Regions from separate parts of the uncultured Sphaerotilus sp. genome, predicted to be linked through region 2. Evidence: predicted binding sites of a transcription regulator. Region 2 holds the regulator's gene; each other region holds the start of a gene.
The links. The regulator sigma-54, encoded in region 2, starts transcription at its own class of promoters, with help from an activator protein. The targets are predictions, from matches to a motif close to TGGCANGNAANCTGCTTT.

Region 1 (4,180 bases), on a different contig from region 2:
GCGTCGACCTTGTAGCCTTCCTGCACGGTGTAGAGCGGGGCGGCCTTGTCCTGGGCCGAGGCCGAGGCGCCGAGGACGGTCAGCAGGAGCGCGGCACACAGGGCCGGCAGCGGAAGCGGGAGCGGGAGCAGTGCAGTGGGTCGTCTCACGGGCGTGGTCTCCAGGGGCCGGGTGGTGGCAAAAAGGGCCGGGGCGACTGTTCCAGGATCGCTCCGGCCTTGGACAAGGTGAACGGCATCGGTTCTTCCACCCTTCAACGCCGTTCACCGCTTGCGGGTGCTGGTGATTTCCCTGGCTCAGTTGGGCAGCGCGAAGATGGTCAGCGAACCACCGAGTTCGGTGTACTGGCTCAGCTCCTTGTAACCGCCCACGGCGCCCAGACCGTCGGTGTCCTTCTCCAGACCGGCGGCCATGCCGATGCCGGCCCAGCCCCCGATGCCGGAGAACACGCCCATGTACTGCTTGCCCTTGTGCTCATAGGTGAACACGTTGCCGATGATCCCGGACGGGGTCTTGAACTTGAACAGCTCCTTGTTGATGTCCTTGGCATCGACGCACTTCAGGTAGCCCTCCAGCGTGCCGTAGCAGCTCAGCCCGCCCGCGGTGTTGAGCGAGCCGCTCCACACCGAGAACTTCTCGGCCTTGGTCTGCACGATCTTGCCGGTGCCGGCGTCCCAGGCGATGTAGTTGCCCATGCCGCCATGGCTGTTCGGCGTGGGGAACATCGACAACGTGGCGCCCACGTAAGGCTGGCCGGCGGTGTACTCGACCTTGAACGGCTCGTAGTCCATGCAGACGTGGTTCGTCGGCACGTAGAACAGGCCGGTGTTTGGATCGAACGAGGCTGGCTGCTGGTCCTTCGTGCCGAGTGCGGCCGGGCAGATGCCCTTGGTGTTGACGTCCGGGCCGTTCTTCGCGGTCGAATACTTCGCCACCACCTGCGGTCTGCCGGACTTCATGTCCACGTGGGTAGCCCAGTTGACCGTCGGATCGAACTTCTCGGCCACGAGCAGCGCGCCCGTCACGCGGTCAAGCGTGTAGCCGAAGCCGTTGCGGTCGAAGTGGACGAGGGCCTTGGTCGGCTTGCCCTTGACCGGGATGTCGGCCAGGATCATCTCGTTGATGCCGTCGAAGTCCCACTCGTCGAACGGCGTCATCTGGTAGACCCAGTTGACCTTGCCGGTGTCCACGTCACGCGACCAGATCGACATCGACCACTTGTTGTCGCCCGGGCGTTGCGAGGGGTTCCAGGTGGAGGGGTTGCCGGAGCCGTAGTAGACGGCGTTGGTGGCCTTGTCGTAGCTGTACCAGCCCCAGGTGGTGCCGCCGCCGGTCTTCCACTGGTCGTCCTTCCAGGTCTTCAGCGAGGAGTCGGGGCCGACCGGCGTGACCTTGCCATCGGCCCAGGTCGTGGACTTGACCGGGTCCATCAGCATCTCGCTGTCGGGGCCGACCGAATAGCCCTTCCAGACCTGCTTGCCGGTGTTGATGTCGTAGGCGGCCAGGAAGCCGCGCACGCCCCATTCGCCGCCGGAGATGCCGGTGATGACCTTGTCCTTGAAGACGTGGGGCGCGTTGGTGTTGACGGCGCCGAGCTTGGGGTCGCCGTTCTTGACCGTCCAGAGCACCTTGCCTGACTTGGCGTCCAGGGCCACGAGGTTGGAGTCGGCCTGCTGCAGGAAGATCTTGCCTTCGGCATAGGCGAGCCCGCGGTTGACGGTGTCGCAGCACATCTGCGGGATCACGGCCGGGTCCTGCTTGGGCTCGTGCTTCCAGAGGATCTTCTGGGTTTCCAGGTCGATCGCGAACACCTTGTTCGGGAACGGCGAGTGCAGGTACATCGTGCCGTCGATGACCAGCGGCGAGCCTTCATGGCCGCGCAGCACGCCGGTCGAGAAGGTCCAGGCGACCTGCATCTTCCCGACATTGCCCTTGTTGATCTGGTTGAGCTTGCTGTAGCGCTGATTGAACATGTCGCCAGCCTGCGTCGCCCAATTCTTGGAATTGGCGATGTTTTTCTCGACGTCGGCATTGGCCAAGGCGAGGGTGGGCAGACTCATCAGTGCCACGCAGGCGCCACGTACCAGCCAGTTGCTCCGTTCGACGGATGCGTTCATGGAATGTCTCCTTGCTCACGATCACGGGTGGTCTTCTGACGGGGGAGGACATGGAGTCGCCGGCAACCACCGGAACCTGACGCGACCTGTCACACCCCCTCTTTTTCGCAACTACCGTGCCCATTCGGATGCATGGACGCAGGGCCATGCACAGCCGCGGTGCCCGCGTGCTGCTGCAGGGTGCCGATCTGTGCCGACCGGTGCCAAAGCGTGCGTGGAAACCCTGGTAACGGGCCGCCGGAAGTGGTCGGAAAGGGGTGTCCGGCGGGCCGGCGAGGGCGGTGCACAGGGAAAGTACCGAGGGGCCGCAGGATCCTGGTCCGCAGGGATCGCCTGGCGCGCACGGGTTCCGGTGGCCGGGCGCCCTCAGATTCGGAGCAAAGTGTTGCACCCCATTGCGCGGTGTGATCCGGACACTTTCCGCTGCCCGTATGCTGGCGACCTTGTTGCAACCCGAGCCGGTCCCTTGCCCATGAACCAGTCCCGTTCCTCCTCCGGCGGCCTCGTCTACTCGACCGACAGCGGCCGCATGTGTCCGCAGTGCCGCCAGCCGATGGCGCAGTGCGTCTGCAACGCGGCGGCCGCCGTGTCCGTCTCGGCCGACGGCATCGTGCGCGTGTCGCGCGAGACCAAGGGCCGCGCCGGCAAGGGCGTGACGCTGGTCAAGGGACTCGGTCTGGAAGGCGAGGCGCTGACCACGCTGGCCAAGGCGCTCAAGGCCACCTGCGGCAGCGGCGGCACGGTCAAGGACGGCGTGGTCGAGGTGCAGGGCGACCACTGCGACAAGGTGCTGGCCTACCTCGCCGCGAAGGGCTGGAAGGCCAAGCGCGCCGGGGGGTGAATCAATCCAGCGGCGCCATCCCGTGCCGCCGCCGCGCCCGCCCGCAGGCGTCGTCGCCGCGTCCGAGTGGCGCCAGCATCCCGAATTCGCGGCACGGCCCAGGTCGCCACTCGTAGATCCCGCAGCCGGCTTTCACGCCCACCGTGCCGACCAGCGCGGCACAGCGCGGGCGGGCGTGGTCGGTGCCGCGCATGCGGGCGGTGCCCTCGTTGACCTCGACGGTCAGTCCGTCGGGCACGCAGCCGCCGCAGGACTGCAATTCTTGTGTCGAGAAATCGACGCGGAAACTCGCGCAGCAGGCGCCGCAGCTCAGGCAGGGATTGGGGGCATCACTCATGGTGGGCGTGACGATAGCGCAGCCGGCCGTCCGGCCGGCAGCCGCTGCGCCACGTTCACTGCGCCGCCTGCACCTGGCGCCGGCGTTCGATGTAGCCGGGTTGCACTGCGCGGGCGTTGTCCGGGCAGGCGCTGGTGCTGTTGCAGGCGACCGCGTTGACCGTGTAGACGCGCAGCGTCTGGGCGGCTCCGCTGGTGTTCTCGCCCTCGTTGTAGAGGGTCGACGAGCAGCTCACGGTGACCCGCATGCCGATGTCCGCACGCAGGTCCAGCGTCTGGCTGGCGCCGCTGCAAGTGGTCCAGCTGCCCTTGAGCGCCTGGTAGAGGCCCCATTCGGTGCCGGCGCGCGCAGCGGCCCATGCGCGTGCGCCGAGGATGTCCTGCGCCGAGCCGGTCTGCGTCGATTGCCCGAGCCGCACGATGGCCGCCGCCAGACTGGCCAGTACCACCAGCACGAAGATGGCCGCGATGGCGCCGAAGCCGCCGGATGCATGCGGATGGAGGCGTTTCATGGCGCGTTCGACACGTGGGCGCCGACGACCAGCGACACGCTTTCGTTGCGCCGGGTCAGTTCGAGCTGGAGGTAGACGAAGCCGTTCTGCTGCGTCGCGCCCTGGTTGGGGTCGTAGGTGATGGTGCAGCGGCTCAGGCCGGTGAGCACGGTCTGCCCGCCTGCGACCGAGGGGCAGGCGCTCGGGTAGCTGGCATTGAAGCCGTAGCCGGACAGGCGGACCAGGGTGCCGCGGGCGGTGCCATTGGCATCCAGCGAGCCGTCCGCGCCGCTGCAGACGTAGAAGACGGCCTGCTGGCTGGCGCTGACCACGCTGAAGCGCCCGCCGTCGTAGCCGAGCGGGAATTGCGTCGGATTGATGGCCAGGCGGTGCAG
Region 2 (4,180 bases):
AATGAATGCAATTTCCATGCCTTGACCCCAGGGCTTTCCGGGGACCGTGTTCCATGCTGCCTGCCGTTTCCGTGCTGTTGTCCCGACATTCCGGCCTGATGCTCTTGCTGGGCGCCCTGCTGGCGGGGTTCGGCCTGCCGGCACATGCCGAAAAGGCCGACAGCGAGCAGGCGCTTGCTTTTGACGCAGGCCGCATGGTGCTGGACGGCAAGCGCAAGATCCGCACGCTCAGCGGCGGTGTCGAGATCACCCGCGGCACCCTCGTGCTCAAGGCGGCGCAGATCGAGCTGAAGGAGACCGCGCAGGGCCAGTTCGCCACGGCGACCGGTGCCGCCGGACAGGTCGCCACCTTCCGCCAGAAGCGCGAAGGGCTGGACGAGATCGTCGAAGGCCAGGCCCGGCGCATCGAATACGACACCGTCACCGAGACCGTGCGCTTCATCGACCAGGCGCAGGTGCGGGTGCTGCGCGGTGGCGTGCCGGCCGACCAGGTCACCGGCCAGACCATCGTCTACAACCATGCCCGCGACGTGTTCGAGGTGCAGGGCGGCGGTGTCGCTGGCGCCGCTGCGACGGCAGCGGGTGGCGGGCGCGTCAAGGGTGTGGTGACGCCGCGCAAGTCCAACAGCCCTACCAGCCCCGCCAGCCCGGCACCCGAGTCCACCAGCCCGGAGGCCCCCCGTTGACCGACACCCGCAGCTGCCTGGAAGCCGAGGGCCTGCAGAAGCGCTACGGCGCCCGGCTGGTCGTCAAGGACGTCCACCTCTCGGTGCGCAGCGGCGAGGTGGTCGGGCTGCTCGGGCCGAATGGCGCTGGCAAGACCACCAGCTTCTACATGCTGGTCGGGCTGGTGCGGGCCGACGCGGGCAGCATCCGCATCGACGGTGCCGAGGTGCAGCGCCTGCCCATCCACCAGCGGGCGCGGCTCGGGCTGTCCTACCTGCCGCAGGAGGCCTCGATCTTCCGGCGCCTCACGGTCGAGGAGAACATCCGCGCCGTGCTGGAGCTGCAGCACGACGAGAACGGCCGCCCGCTCGGCGCCGCGCGCATCGAGGTGCTGCTGGACGGCCTGCTCCACGACCTGTCGATCGAGCGGCTGCGCGCCAGCCCCGCCCCGGCCCTCTCGGGCGGCGAGCGCCGGCGGGTGGAGATCGCCCGGGCGCTGGCCACGCAGCCGCGTTTCATCCTGCTGGACGAGCCCTTTGCCGGGGTTGATCCGATTGCGGTGATCGAGATCCAGCGCATCATCGGATTCCTCAAGGCGCGTGGCATCGGCGTGCTGATCACCGACCACAACGTGCGCGAGACGCTGGGCATCTGCGACCGCGCCTACATCATCAGCGAGGGCCGTGTGCTGGCCGAAGGGACGCCGGCGGCGATCGTCGACAACCCGGACGTGCGCAAGGTCTACCTCGGCGAACACTTCCGCATGTGACTCCGACCCCGGTCCCGACCCCATGAAACCATCCCTGCAGGTCCGCCTGTCGCAGCACCTGGCGCTGACGCCACAGCTGCAGCAATCGATCCGGCTGCTGCAGCTCTCGACACTGGAGCTGCACCAGGAAGTCGAGCAGATGCTCGAAGCGAATCCCTTCCTGGAAGTCGATGAAGAGGGTGTTGCCCAGGACCGGCCCATGGCGGATGCCACCCTGGCTCCGCCCGAGCGCAGCGCCAGTGCCAGCGACGACTGGGATGGCGGCGACAGCACAGCCACCGCGACCAGCACGACCTCCGAGGCCGAGACGCCCGGCGTCGACCAGCTCGACTTCAACAGCAGCGCCAGCGACAGCAACGACTGGGACTCCGGCAGCGAGCGCGAAGACTACGACAGCCTCTCGGACGTGTCCGGTGCGCGCAGCAACGGCGTCGAGGACGAGGACGGCGACTGGAGCGAGCGCTCCAGCCTCACCGAAAGCCTCAACGACCACCTGCGTGGCCAGCTGCTCGGGATGCGGCTTGCGAACGAGGACATGCTGCTGGTCGAAGCGCTGATCGACTCGCTCAACGAGGACGGCTACCTGGCCGACGCCCTGGAAGACATCGCCGAGCGGCTGGCCATCGAGCTGTCGATCGGCGACACGCCCGGCGACGAGGAAGCCGCTGCGCTGCGCGAGGAGCTGATCGACCGGCTGCGCTGCGCCCTGGGCTGGCTGCAGAACCTGGAGCCCTGCGGTGTCGGGGCCCGCGATCTGGGCGAATGCCTGGTGCTGCAGCTGCGCGAATGCGACCGCACCGAGGCGCAGCGTGTGGCCATGCTGATCTGCCAGGGCCACCTGGAGCTGCTGGCGCGGCGCGACATGAAGAAGCTCACGGCCGCCACCGGCGCCGACGAGGACGACATCCGCGACGCCCAGTCGCTCATCCTCACGCTGGAGCCCAAGCCGGGCCGGCGCTTCGCCCGTGCCGAGGCCAACATCGTCGTGCCGGACGTGATCGTGCAGAAGGCCGGCCGCGGCTGGCGCGTCGTGCTGAATCCGGACGTGATGCCCAAGCTGCGCATCAACGACCTCTACGCCCAGGTCCTGCGCCAGCACCGCAGCCAGCGCCAGGGCGACGCCGGCGGCGCGACCCTGGCGGTGCGCCTTCAGGAGGCGCGCTGGTTCGTCAAGAACATCCTGCAGCGCTTCGACACCATCCAGCGCGTCTCGCAGGCCATCGTCGAGCGCCAGAAGGGCTTCTTCACCCACGGCGAGATCGCGATGAAGCCGCTGGTGCTGCGGGAGATCGCCGACGAGCTGGGCCTGCACGAGTCCACCATCTCGCGCGTGACCACCGCCAAGTACATGAACACGCCCTTCGGCACCTTCGAGCTGAAGTACTTCTTCGGCTCCTCGCTGAACACCGAGGCGGGCGGCAATGCGTCGAGCACGGCGGTGCGCGCGCTGATCAAGCAGTTCGTTGCCGCCGAGGACCAGAAGAAGCCGCTCTCCGACAGCCAGCTCAGCACGATGCTGGAAGAACAGGGCATCCAGGTCGCACGCCGCACGGTGGCCAAGTACCGCGAGGCGCTCAAGATCTCGCCGGCCAATCTGCGCAAGGCGATCTGACCGGACGGTTGCTGCCCGCGCACCAATCCGGGGCGGCCTGAAGCGGCGCTGCGCATGTCTGCGGGCGGGGTCCGGTAGTTACCCCGACAGACCTTGGTGCGTGGCGGTGGCGGGTGGCTCCGGGGGCGTGATCGAATCTGCGATCTGGCCGGCACGGCCCATGCAATGGAGGTACACCTAGGAGACCGCCATGCACGACCCAGTCCGCCACCAGATTGCCAGCCGCATCCACGATCTGCTCATGCACGAGATGGGCGAGGATGTGGACATCCACCTGATGCTCGGCCCGCCCGAATACGCCCGCGCGGTGCTCAGCCTGTGCCGGGCCTGCGGCAGCGCAGAGCTGGGCCGGTTGGCCGAGCAGTTCCTGATGACCCAGACGCCGCTGGCGCCTCTGCGGGCGGCCGCTGTCAGTCCTGCGCTGTCGACACGCCGCTGAAACGCTGCACCAGCCCCCGCAGCAGCGCCCGCACGTGGCGCAGCAGCCAGAAGGTCAGTCCCAGCATCACCACCACGGCCACGCCGAGCCCGACCGCGGCCCACATCGGCTGGACCCACGACAGCCACAGCATCGCCGGCACCGCAGCATCCCCTGCCAGCGACAGCCCCCAGTTGCTGAAGGGTTCGGGCGAGGTGTTGAACGCCGCCCGCGTCGTCGTCTTGGCCACATGCGCGGTGGCCGCCAGCGAGCCGCCGAGCACGGCCGCGGCCATCGACCAGCTGCCTTCGTCGCCACCAAAGACCGACGCCGCCAGCGCCGCCCCCGCCGGGATGCGCACGAAGGTGTGCAGCAGGTCCCAGAAGGAGTCGAAGCCGGGGATCTTGTCGGCGAAGAACTCGGCCGCCAGCATCAGGCCGCTCGCGCCCAGCACCACCGGCTGCTGCAGCCAGAGCAGCCCGCCCGGCAGCGGGATCCAGCCCAGGTGCCCGGCCAGCCCGGTGCAGAAGAGCACGGCGTACAGCCGCAGCCCGCTGGCCCAGCCCAGCGTGGCGGCGATCGACATCAGCTCCGGGGTGCCGAGGGCAGCGGTCATGGCGGCGTTCCTGTGGTGGAGAAAATCGCCGCGATGGTAGCCGGGTGCTGCCGCGGGTGCAGCGCCCGGCGGGCCGTGCTCAGCCCGGGTTCAGCGCGG
Region 3 (4,180 bases), on a different contig from region 2:
GCCTGCTGCCGCGCGTGATTTTCCTGTCGCTGCTGCCGGTGCTGCTGCTCGGCGGGCTCGCGTTCGGCCTGGCGTGGTTCTTCTGGGATCCCGCGGTCGAGGGCGTTCGGCAGTTCATGGTGGACACGCCGATGCTGTCCCCCGTCACCGCCTGGATCGACAAGTTCACCGGCGGCGCCTTCCGCAGCGTGATCGGGCCGCTGGTCGTGGTGGCGCTGACGGTGCCGGTGCTGATCGTGGCCTCGCTGCTGCTGGTGTCGACCTTCATGGGCGCGACCGTGGTCACGCTGGTGGCCAAGCGCCGGTTCGAGACCCTGGAGCGCCGCCACGGCGGGCGCTGGTGGCAGGCGCTGTGGTGGTCGCTGGGCTCGACGCTGCTGGCGCTGGTGGTGATGGTCGTCAGCCTGCCGCTGTGGGTGATCCCGCCGCTGGCGCTGCTGGTGCCGCCGCTGATCTGGGGCTGGCTGACCTACCGCGTGATGGTCTACGACGCGCTGGCCGACCACGCCACCCACGAGGAGCGCCTGGCCATCATGCGCCGCCACCGCACGCCGCTGCTGGTGATTGGCATCGTCTCGGGCTACCTGGGCGCGGCACCGTCGCTGATCTGGGCGATGGGCGCGCTGGCGCTGCCGATGATGCCGCTGCTGATCCCGGTGTTCGTCTGGCTCTACACGCTGGTGTTCGTGCTGGCGGCGCTGTGGTTCACGCATTACAGCCTGGCGGCGCTGGACGCGCTGCGCCGTGAACAGGCCGTCGAGGTGCTGCCGCCGGTGGGGACGCCTGCGCCCGCCGCTCCTGCCTTGCCGGGCAGCCCGACCGCTGGCTCCGGCCCCGATTCCTTCCCACCCATCGCCCTCCCATGAACTTCGGCCTCATCATCATCGGCGACGAGATCCTCTCGGGCAAACGCCAGGACAAGCACCTCGCCAAGGTCATCGAACTGCTGTCGGCCCGCGGGTTGTCACTGGCCTGGAGCACCTACGTCGGCGACGACCCGCGCCGCATCACCGACACGCTGCGCGGGGCGTTTGCCAGCGGCGACGTGGTGTTCTCCTGCGGTGGCATCGGCGCGACGCCGGACGACCACACGCGCCAGTGCGCGGCGGCCGCGCTGGGCGTGCCGCTGGCGCTGCACCCCGAGGCCTACGAACTCATCATGGAGCGGGTGCGCCAGATGGCGATCGAGAAGGGCTGGAGCGACGACCCGAGCCACCCCGACACGGTCCACCGCACGAACATGGGCGTGTTCCCGGTCGGCGCGCAGATCATCCCGAACCCGTACAACAAGATCCCCGGCTTCTCGGTCGGCGATGTGCACTTCGTCCCCGGTTTCCCGGTGATGGCGCATCCGATGATCGAGGCGCTGCTCGACAGCCGCTACGCCCACCTGCATGGCGCCGGGGTGCAGGAAGAGCGCTCGGTCATCGTCTACGGCTCGATGGAGGCCAGCCTCACGCCGCTGATGATCGACATCGAGGCTCGTTTCGAGGGCATCAAGGTCTTCAGCCTGCCCAGCGTGGACCACCCGGTGCATGGCCGGCACATCGAACTCGGGGTCAAGGGGCGTCCCGGCGAGGCGTTGCAACAGGCCTATGCGGCCCTGCTGCACGGGCTGCAGTCGCCCGACATTCTGTTGGGCCCTGAAATGGTGCGTTGATGCACGTGATTGGTGCACTTGGCAGAATATGCTGCACTGCGGTGCCACCGAAGTGCCGAATTTCACCAGATGAATCCGAGTCGGCAACAGCTTGCAAAGTGACTGCACCGCCAAAGGGATCGGGCATGGATTCTGCTACATTGCTTGGCGGTTCTCAGCCCGGCTGAGCGCCCGGAAAATACCCCCTCATTCATTTCATTTCCCATCTCGCTAGGAGCCTCTGATGGCCAAGACCGTCGCCGACGTGATGAAGCTGGTGAAGGAAAACGAAGTCAAGTTCGTCGACTTCCGTTTCACCGACACCCGTGGCAAGGAACAGCACGTCTCGGTGCCCGTTTCCCACTTCGATGAAGACAAGTTCACGTCGGGTCATGCATTCGACGGCTCGTCGATCGCCGGCTGGAAGGGCATTGAAGCCTCGGACATGCAGCTCATGCCCGACCCGAACACGGCCAACATCGACCCGTTCTTCGAAGAGACCACGCTGATCCTGACCTGCGACGTCATCGATCCGGCCGACGGCAAGGCCTACGAGCGCGACCCGCGCTCGCTGGCCAAGCGCGCCGAGGCCTACATGAAGTCGACCGGCCTGGGTGACACCGCCTTCTTCGGTCCGGAACCCGAGTTCTTCGTGTTCGACAGCGTGCGCTGGGGTGCGGACATGTCCGGCTCCTTCTGCTCCATCGAGTCGGAAGAAGCGGCCTGGAACACCGGCAAGGACTACGAGCACGGCAACAAGGGCTTCCGCCCGACCGTCAAGGGTGGTTACTTCCCCGTGCCGCCGGTCGATTCGGGCCAGGACATGCGCTCGGAGATGTGCCTGATCCTCGAATCGATGGGCATCCCGGTCGAAGTGCACCACCACGAAGTGGCCAACGCCGGCCAGATGGAAATCGGCACCCGTTTCAGCACGCTGATCCAGCGCGCCGACTGGGTCCAGCTCCAGAAGTACATCATCCACAACGTCGCGGGCGCCTACGGCAAGACCGCCACGTTCATGCCGAAGCCGATCGTTGGCGACAACGGTTCGGGCATGCACGTCCACCAGTCGGTGTGGAAGGATGGCGTCAACCTGTTCGCCGGTGACGGCTATGCCGGCCTGAGCGACTTCGCCCTGTACTACATCGGCGGCATCATCAAGCACGCCCGTGCGCTGAACGCGATCACCAACCCCGGCACCAACAGCTACAAGCGCCTGGTCCCGGGCTACGAAGCCCCGGTGAAGCTGGCCTACTCGGCCAAGAACCGCTCGGCCTCGATCCGCATTCCGTACGTCGCGAACCCGAAGGGTCGTCGCGTGGAAGCCCGCTTCCCGGATCCCCTGATGAACCCGTACCTGGGTTTCGCCGCGCTGCTGATGGCCGGCCTGGACGGCGTCGAGAACAAGATCCACCCGGGCGAAGCCGCCACGAAGGATCTGTACCACCTGCCGCCGGAAGAAGACGCGCTGATCCCGACCGTGTGCTCGAGCCTCGAACAGGCGCTGGAGTATCTGGACAAGGGCCGCTCGTTCCTGACCAAGGGTGGCGTGTTCACCGATTCGTACATCGACGCGTACATCGATCTGAAGATGCAGGAAGTCCAGCGCATGCGCATGACGACCCATCCGATCGAGTTCGACATGTACTACACGCTGTGATGCTGCCAGGGTCTGGTCGCTGATCAGGCCGGAGTACACGAAAGGCGGCCTGCGGGCCGCCTTTTTTATGGTCCATACTGCGGCGCGATGAGCACGACCTTTCTTCCGCGCATGTTGCGCACGACGATGGCGATGGCCCTGGTGGCTGGTTCGACTGTGGCTGGCGCCCAGGAGCGTCCGGTTTACCGCTGCCCCGGCAACCTCTACACCGACCAGTACAGCGCCAAGGAGGCGGCCGAACTGGGCTGCAAGACGCTGGACGGCGCGCCGGTGTCGGTGGTGCAGTCGCCCGTGCGGCGTCCCGCTAGCAGCAGTGGTGGCGGTGGCGGTGGCGGTGGCGGTGGCGGGGAGGGTGCTGGCGCCCGCCCGGCCAGCGGCGCGGCGCCGGCGGCCCGTGCCAGTGGCGAGATGCGGGTCGACCCGGCCCAGCAGCGCGCCCGCGACAGCGACGCCCGGCGCATCCTCGAAGCCGAGCTGCGCAAGGAGGAGGAGCGCCTCGCCGCGCTGCAGAAGGACTACAACCAGGGCGAGCCCGAGCGCCGCGGTGACGAACGCAACTTCGCGCGTTACCAGGAGCGTGTGGGCGAGATGAAGGCCTCCATCGCCCGCAAGGAAGCCGACGTCGCCGCCCTCAAGCGCGAACTCGCCAAACTGCCCGCCCCATGAACCTGACGCGCTCCCACGCCAACGCCTTCGACGCGTTCGACCACCTGGCCACGATGGTGGCCGTGCTGCGCCGCGACGGCCGCTGCGTCTACGTGAATGCCGCCTTCGAGAGCGTGCTCGGCCTGCCGCGGCGGGCGCTGCAGCGCGGGCGGGTGTTCGACTGGTTCGTCGATCCCGCCACGCTGAAGGTCACCTTCGATGCGGTGGTCGCCAAC
Region 4 (4,180 bases), on a different contig from region 2:
GAAATGGTGTCGACTTGCAGTGCGGAACCCGAACTCACACCGTAGTAGGACACGGTCACCGAGTCATTGTAGTCAGCGGGCAGGAAGTCTGCAGTGAACAAGCGCATCCAGAGCACGTCACCGTAGTTGGACACCGGGCCGCCCAGGTTGATGGAGAACGCTGCATTGCTGCCGCAGTCCAGAACGGCCGTCGAGGCGGGGCAGGTCTCCAGCAGACCGAAGTTGTTGCCGCTCATGGCGGTGACATTGGCGCTGTAGATTTCCGTCGGCGTAGGGAAATAGGCATCGTCGATCACATGGACCGTGGAGCCGCTCGCAACCGAAGTCAGCGTGCCCAGCGGCGTGATCCAGCCGGCCGGATTGGCGCCCAGACCGGCTTCGAAACCGGGGTTGGTCAGCGCGAACGCTTGGCCGCTGGCCAGACCGGTCAGCGCGAGTGCATAAACGAGTTTCTTGAGCATGAAAATTCTCCTGAATTACGACGTGCCAACGTCGGTAGTGGCTGTGGCAAATTTCATTTTTACTATAACGATCATTTTAGGTGATTCACAGCACCACCCCCTCATCTCAAGGGAAGACTCAGCCACAAATCTGGTCCATTTCATTCGATAGCAGCGCAACGCCTGCCGTTACGAACTGCAACGCCAGATGAAATCAGAATCCACTCGCGCAACCAATCTGAGTCAGTTCGTGATTTTTCATCTCAATACCCGGCAGAACCCCCCTATTCAAGGGGTTGCCAAAGTCAAATAAACCACAAATAAAAATGGCGTTTTGCAAGCCACCGCCGATGGTCGCAAAACGCCTTGTCACATTTTTGAACCGCAAAGCGGCCCCGATCCGTACCGCCACCCCAACAGCGCAACGCTTACCAGCTGACCTCACGGTCCGGCGTGGAGCCAATCTTGTGGATCGACAGGTCAGCGCCCTCGAACTCCTCTTCCTGGCTCAGTCGGATCCCGATCAGCGCCTTGATGCTGCCGTAGACCGCGAAGCCACCCGCCAGCGCCCAGACCACGGCCATCACCGTGCCGATGGTCTGGCTGGCCAGACTGACCCCACCGATGCCGCCAAACGCCGTCTGGCCAAAGATGCCGCAGGCGATGCCGCCCCAGGCGCCACACAGCCCGTGCAGCGGCCAGACGCCGAGCACGTCGTCGATCTTCCAGCGGTTCTGCGTCAGGGTGAACATCTGCACGAAGATCGCCCCGGCGATGCCACCCACCACCAGCGCACCCGCCGGGTGCATCAGGTCGGATCCGGCGCACACGGCCACCAGACCGGCAAGCGGGCCGTTGTAGGCAAAGCCCGGGTCGTTGCGGCCCATCAGCACGGCCACCAGCGTGCCGCCCACCATCGCCATCAGCGAGTTGACGGCCACCAACCCGGAGATCTTGTCCAGCGTCTGCGCACTCATCACGTTGAAGCCGAACCAGCCCACCGCCAGGATCCACGCCCCCAGCGCCAGAAACGGGATGCTCGACGGCGGGTGCGCGCTCATCGCACCATCCTTGCGGTAGCGGTTGCTGCGCGCGCCCAGCAGCAGGACAGCCGCCAGCCCGATCCAGCCACCGACCGCATGGACCACCACGCTGCCCGCGAAGTCATGGAACTCGGCACCGAACGCGCCCTTCAGCCAGGCCTGCACGCCGAATCGCTGGTTCCAGGCCACCCCTTCCGACAACGGGTAGATCAGCCCGACGATGATGGCCGTGGCCAGCAGCTGGGGGTTGAACCGCGCCCGCTCGGCGATGCCACCGGAGACGATCGCCGGAATGGCGGCCGCGAAGGTCAGCAGGAAGAAGAACTTGACCAGTTCGTAGCCGTTCTTCGCCGCGAGCGCCTCGGCACCGGTGAAGAAGTCGACACCGTACGCGATGGTGTAGCCCACAAAGAAGTAGGCGATGGTCGACACGGCGAAATCGACCAGGATCTTGACCAGCGCGTTGACCTGGTTCTTCTTGCGCACGGTGCCGAGTTCGAGGAAGGCAAAGCCCGCGTGCATGGCCAGCACCATGATGGCGCCCAGCAGGATGAAGAGCGCATCAGCGCCCTGTTTCAAGGTATCCATGGAATCTCGAAGGAGAGGGAGTGGTGGAAACGCACCGCAGCGAGGCGCTCGCAGTTCGCAGTTCGCAAAAGGCACCAATCAAGCACGTTCTGTGCCGAGTTGGTGCGTTAATTCACGAATGCATCCGCACCAATAAAGCGCGATCTGCCCGCGACGGATCCAGGACATCTGGATGGCTTGCACACAAACGGAGCAATCGAAGCACCAAACAAGTGCATTCCGGTGGCCGGTCCACGGTGATCGCCGGACATGCCCTTGGGAACCTGGGCAGATCGACCACGGCAACCCCCTGCCCCGCCGCTACAATCGCACTGCAGCATTCGCACCAGTCAGAACGCTGCAGTCGCCTCCGACGCCCTCTCCAATCCCGCGCCACCCTCGACTGGCCGCCTCGCCCGAGGCGCTGCAGGCGGCGCGACAAGCACCCCAAACGGGTGCCACTCCATGACGTTTGATGATCTGGGCCTGGCCCAGCCGATCCTTCGCGCCATCCGCGAACAAGGCTACGAAATCCCCACCCCCATTCAAGCGCAAGCCATCCCGGCGGTTCTCGCCGGTGGTGACCTGCTCGCTGGTGCACAGACCGGCACCGGCAAGACGGCCGGATTCACCCTGCCGCTGCTGCACCGCCTGGCCGCCGGCCAGCCCGCCAAGGACAGCCGTGGCCGCTACGCCATCCGCGCCCTGATCCTCACCCCGACCCGCGAACTCGCCGCCCAGGTCGAGGAAAGCGTGCGCACTTACGGCAAGCACCTGAGCCTGAAGAGCATGGTGATGTTCGGCGGCGTCGGCATGGGCCCGCAGATCGCGCAGCTCAAGCGCGGCGTGGACATCCTGGTGGCCACCCCTGGCCGCCTGCTCGACCACCACCAGCAAGGCATGCTCGACCTGACCCAGGTGGAGTTCTTCGTGCTGGACGAGGCCGACCGCATGCTGGACATGGGCTTCGTCCATGACATCAAGAAGGTGCTGGCGATGCTGCCGGCCAAGAAGCAGAGCCTGCTGTTCTCGGCCACTTTCAGCCCGGAAATCAAGGCCCTGGCCGACCGGCTGCTGAACGCGCCGCAGGTGATCGAGGTCGCCCGCAGCAACGCCACTGCCGAGAACATCGCCCAGCGCGTGATCAAGGTCGGCCGCGAGAAGAAGAAGGATCTGCTGATCCACCTGATCAAGACGCACGACTGGCACCAGGTGCTGGTGTTCACGCGCATGAAGCACGGCGCGAACCGCCTGTGCGAGCACCTGAACAAGGCCGGCATCACCGCGATGGCGATCCACGGCAACAAGAGCCAGGGCGCGCGCACCAAGGCGCTGGCCGAGTTCAAGACGGGCGAGCTGTGCGTGCTGGTGGCGACCGACATCGCGGCCCGCGGCATCGACATCGACCAGCTGCCGCACGTCATCAACTTCGAGCTGCCCAATGTGTCGGAAGACTACGTGCACCGCATCGGCCGCACCGGCCGGGCTGGCGCGCAGGGCGAAGCGCTGTCGCTGGTGTGTCTGGACGAGGAAGCCTTCCTGGCCGACATCGAGAAGCTGATCAAGCGCAGCATCCCGCGCGAGTCGGTCGTCGGTTTCGAAGCCGATCCGGGCGAGCGCGCCGAGCCGATCCAGATCGGTCGCCGCACGCTGGGTGGTGCTGGCGGCGGCGGTGGTGGCAATGGCCGCGGTGCGGGTGGCGGCGGTGGACGGGGTGGCGAACAACGCCGCCCGGCCGCCCCCGGCGGCCAGCCGCGTGGCAATGCACCGGCACGCCCGGGCAGCGCCCCGCAGCGTCCGGCCGCCCCGCGCGGTGGACGTCCGCAAGGCGCCGGCGGCAGTGGCTCGGGCACGGGCACCGGCCCCAAGCGCCCGGCCCTGACCTCCGGTCGCCGCGGCGGCTGACCGTCCTCCGGTCACCCGCTTGATCCGGATCAAGTCCGGATCGGGCGCCCGGGGCGTCTCCTGATGCCTTGCAGTGCCGGTCGTGCCAAGCTGGTGCGATCCCCACTGCAAGGAGGCTGTCATGGAGATCCAGTTCCTGGGCGCCGCCGACTGCGTCACCGGCTCACGCCACCTCTTGACCAGCGGCCCGCACTGCGTGTTGCTCGACTGCGGCCTGTTCCAGGG

Region 1: the regulator sigma-54 is predicted to act here: its motif matches at 2,222-2,239, upstream of AABN02_RS08295 (methanol/ethanol family PQQ-dependent dehydrogenase).
Region 3: the regulator sigma-54 is predicted to act here: its motif matches at 1,782-1,799, upstream of glnA (type I glutamate--ammonia ligase).
Region 4: the regulator sigma-54 is predicted to act here: its motif matches at 2,151-2,168, upstream of AABN02_RS00450 (ammonium transporter).

The regions. Positions count from the first base shown of each region.
Region 1 is NZ_CAWURG010000020.1:68,710-72,889, forward strand. It holds gene AABN02_RS08290 (cytochrome c) at 1-86, opposite strand, end outside; gene AABN02_RS08295 (methanol/ethanol family PQQ-dependent dehydrogenase) at 297-2,117, opposite strand; gene AABN02_RS08300 (translation initiation factor Sui1) at 2,590-2,958, shown strand; gene AABN02_RS08305 (YkgJ family cysteine cluster protein) at 2,960-3,295, opposite strand; gene AABN02_RS08310 (MSHA biogenesis protein MshP) at 3,351-3,806, opposite strand; gene AABN02_RS08315 (prepilin-type N-terminal cleavage/methylation domain-containing protein) at 3,803-4,180, opposite strand, start outside.
Region 2 is NZ_CAWURG010000033.1:17,092-21,271, forward strand. It holds gene lptA (lipopolysaccharide transport periplasmic protein LptA) at 54-686, shown strand; gene lptB (LPS export ABC transporter ATP-binding protein) at 683-1,435, shown strand; gene AABN02_RS12760 (RNA polymerase factor sigma-54) at 1,458-3,047, shown strand; gene AABN02_RS12765 (hypothetical protein) at 3,238-3,486, shown strand; gene AABN02_RS12770 (DUF4126 domain-containing protein) at 3,458-4,081, opposite strand; gene AABN02_RS12775 (DEAD/DEAH box helicase) at 4,161-4,180, opposite strand, start outside.
Region 3 is NZ_CAWURG010000037.1:56,893-61,072, forward strand. It holds gene AABN02_RS13690 (EI24 domain-containing protein) at 1-866, shown strand, start outside; gene AABN02_RS13695 (molybdopterin-binding protein) at 863-1,660, shown strand; gene glnA (type I glutamate--ammonia ligase) at 1,884-3,299, shown strand; gene AABN02_RS13705 (hypothetical protein) at 3,387-3,965, shown strand; gene glnL (nitrogen regulation protein NR(II)) at 3,962-4,180, shown strand, end outside.
Region 4 is NZ_CAWURG010000002.1:52,955-57,134, forward strand. It holds gene AABN02_RS00445 (PEP-CTERM sorting domain-containing protein) at 1-461, opposite strand, end outside; gene AABN02_RS00450 (ammonium transporter) at 869-2,071, opposite strand; gene AABN02_RS00455 (DEAD/DEAH box helicase) at 2,516-3,955, shown strand; gene AABN02_RS00460 (MBL fold metallo-hydrolase) at 4,077-4,180, shown strand, end outside.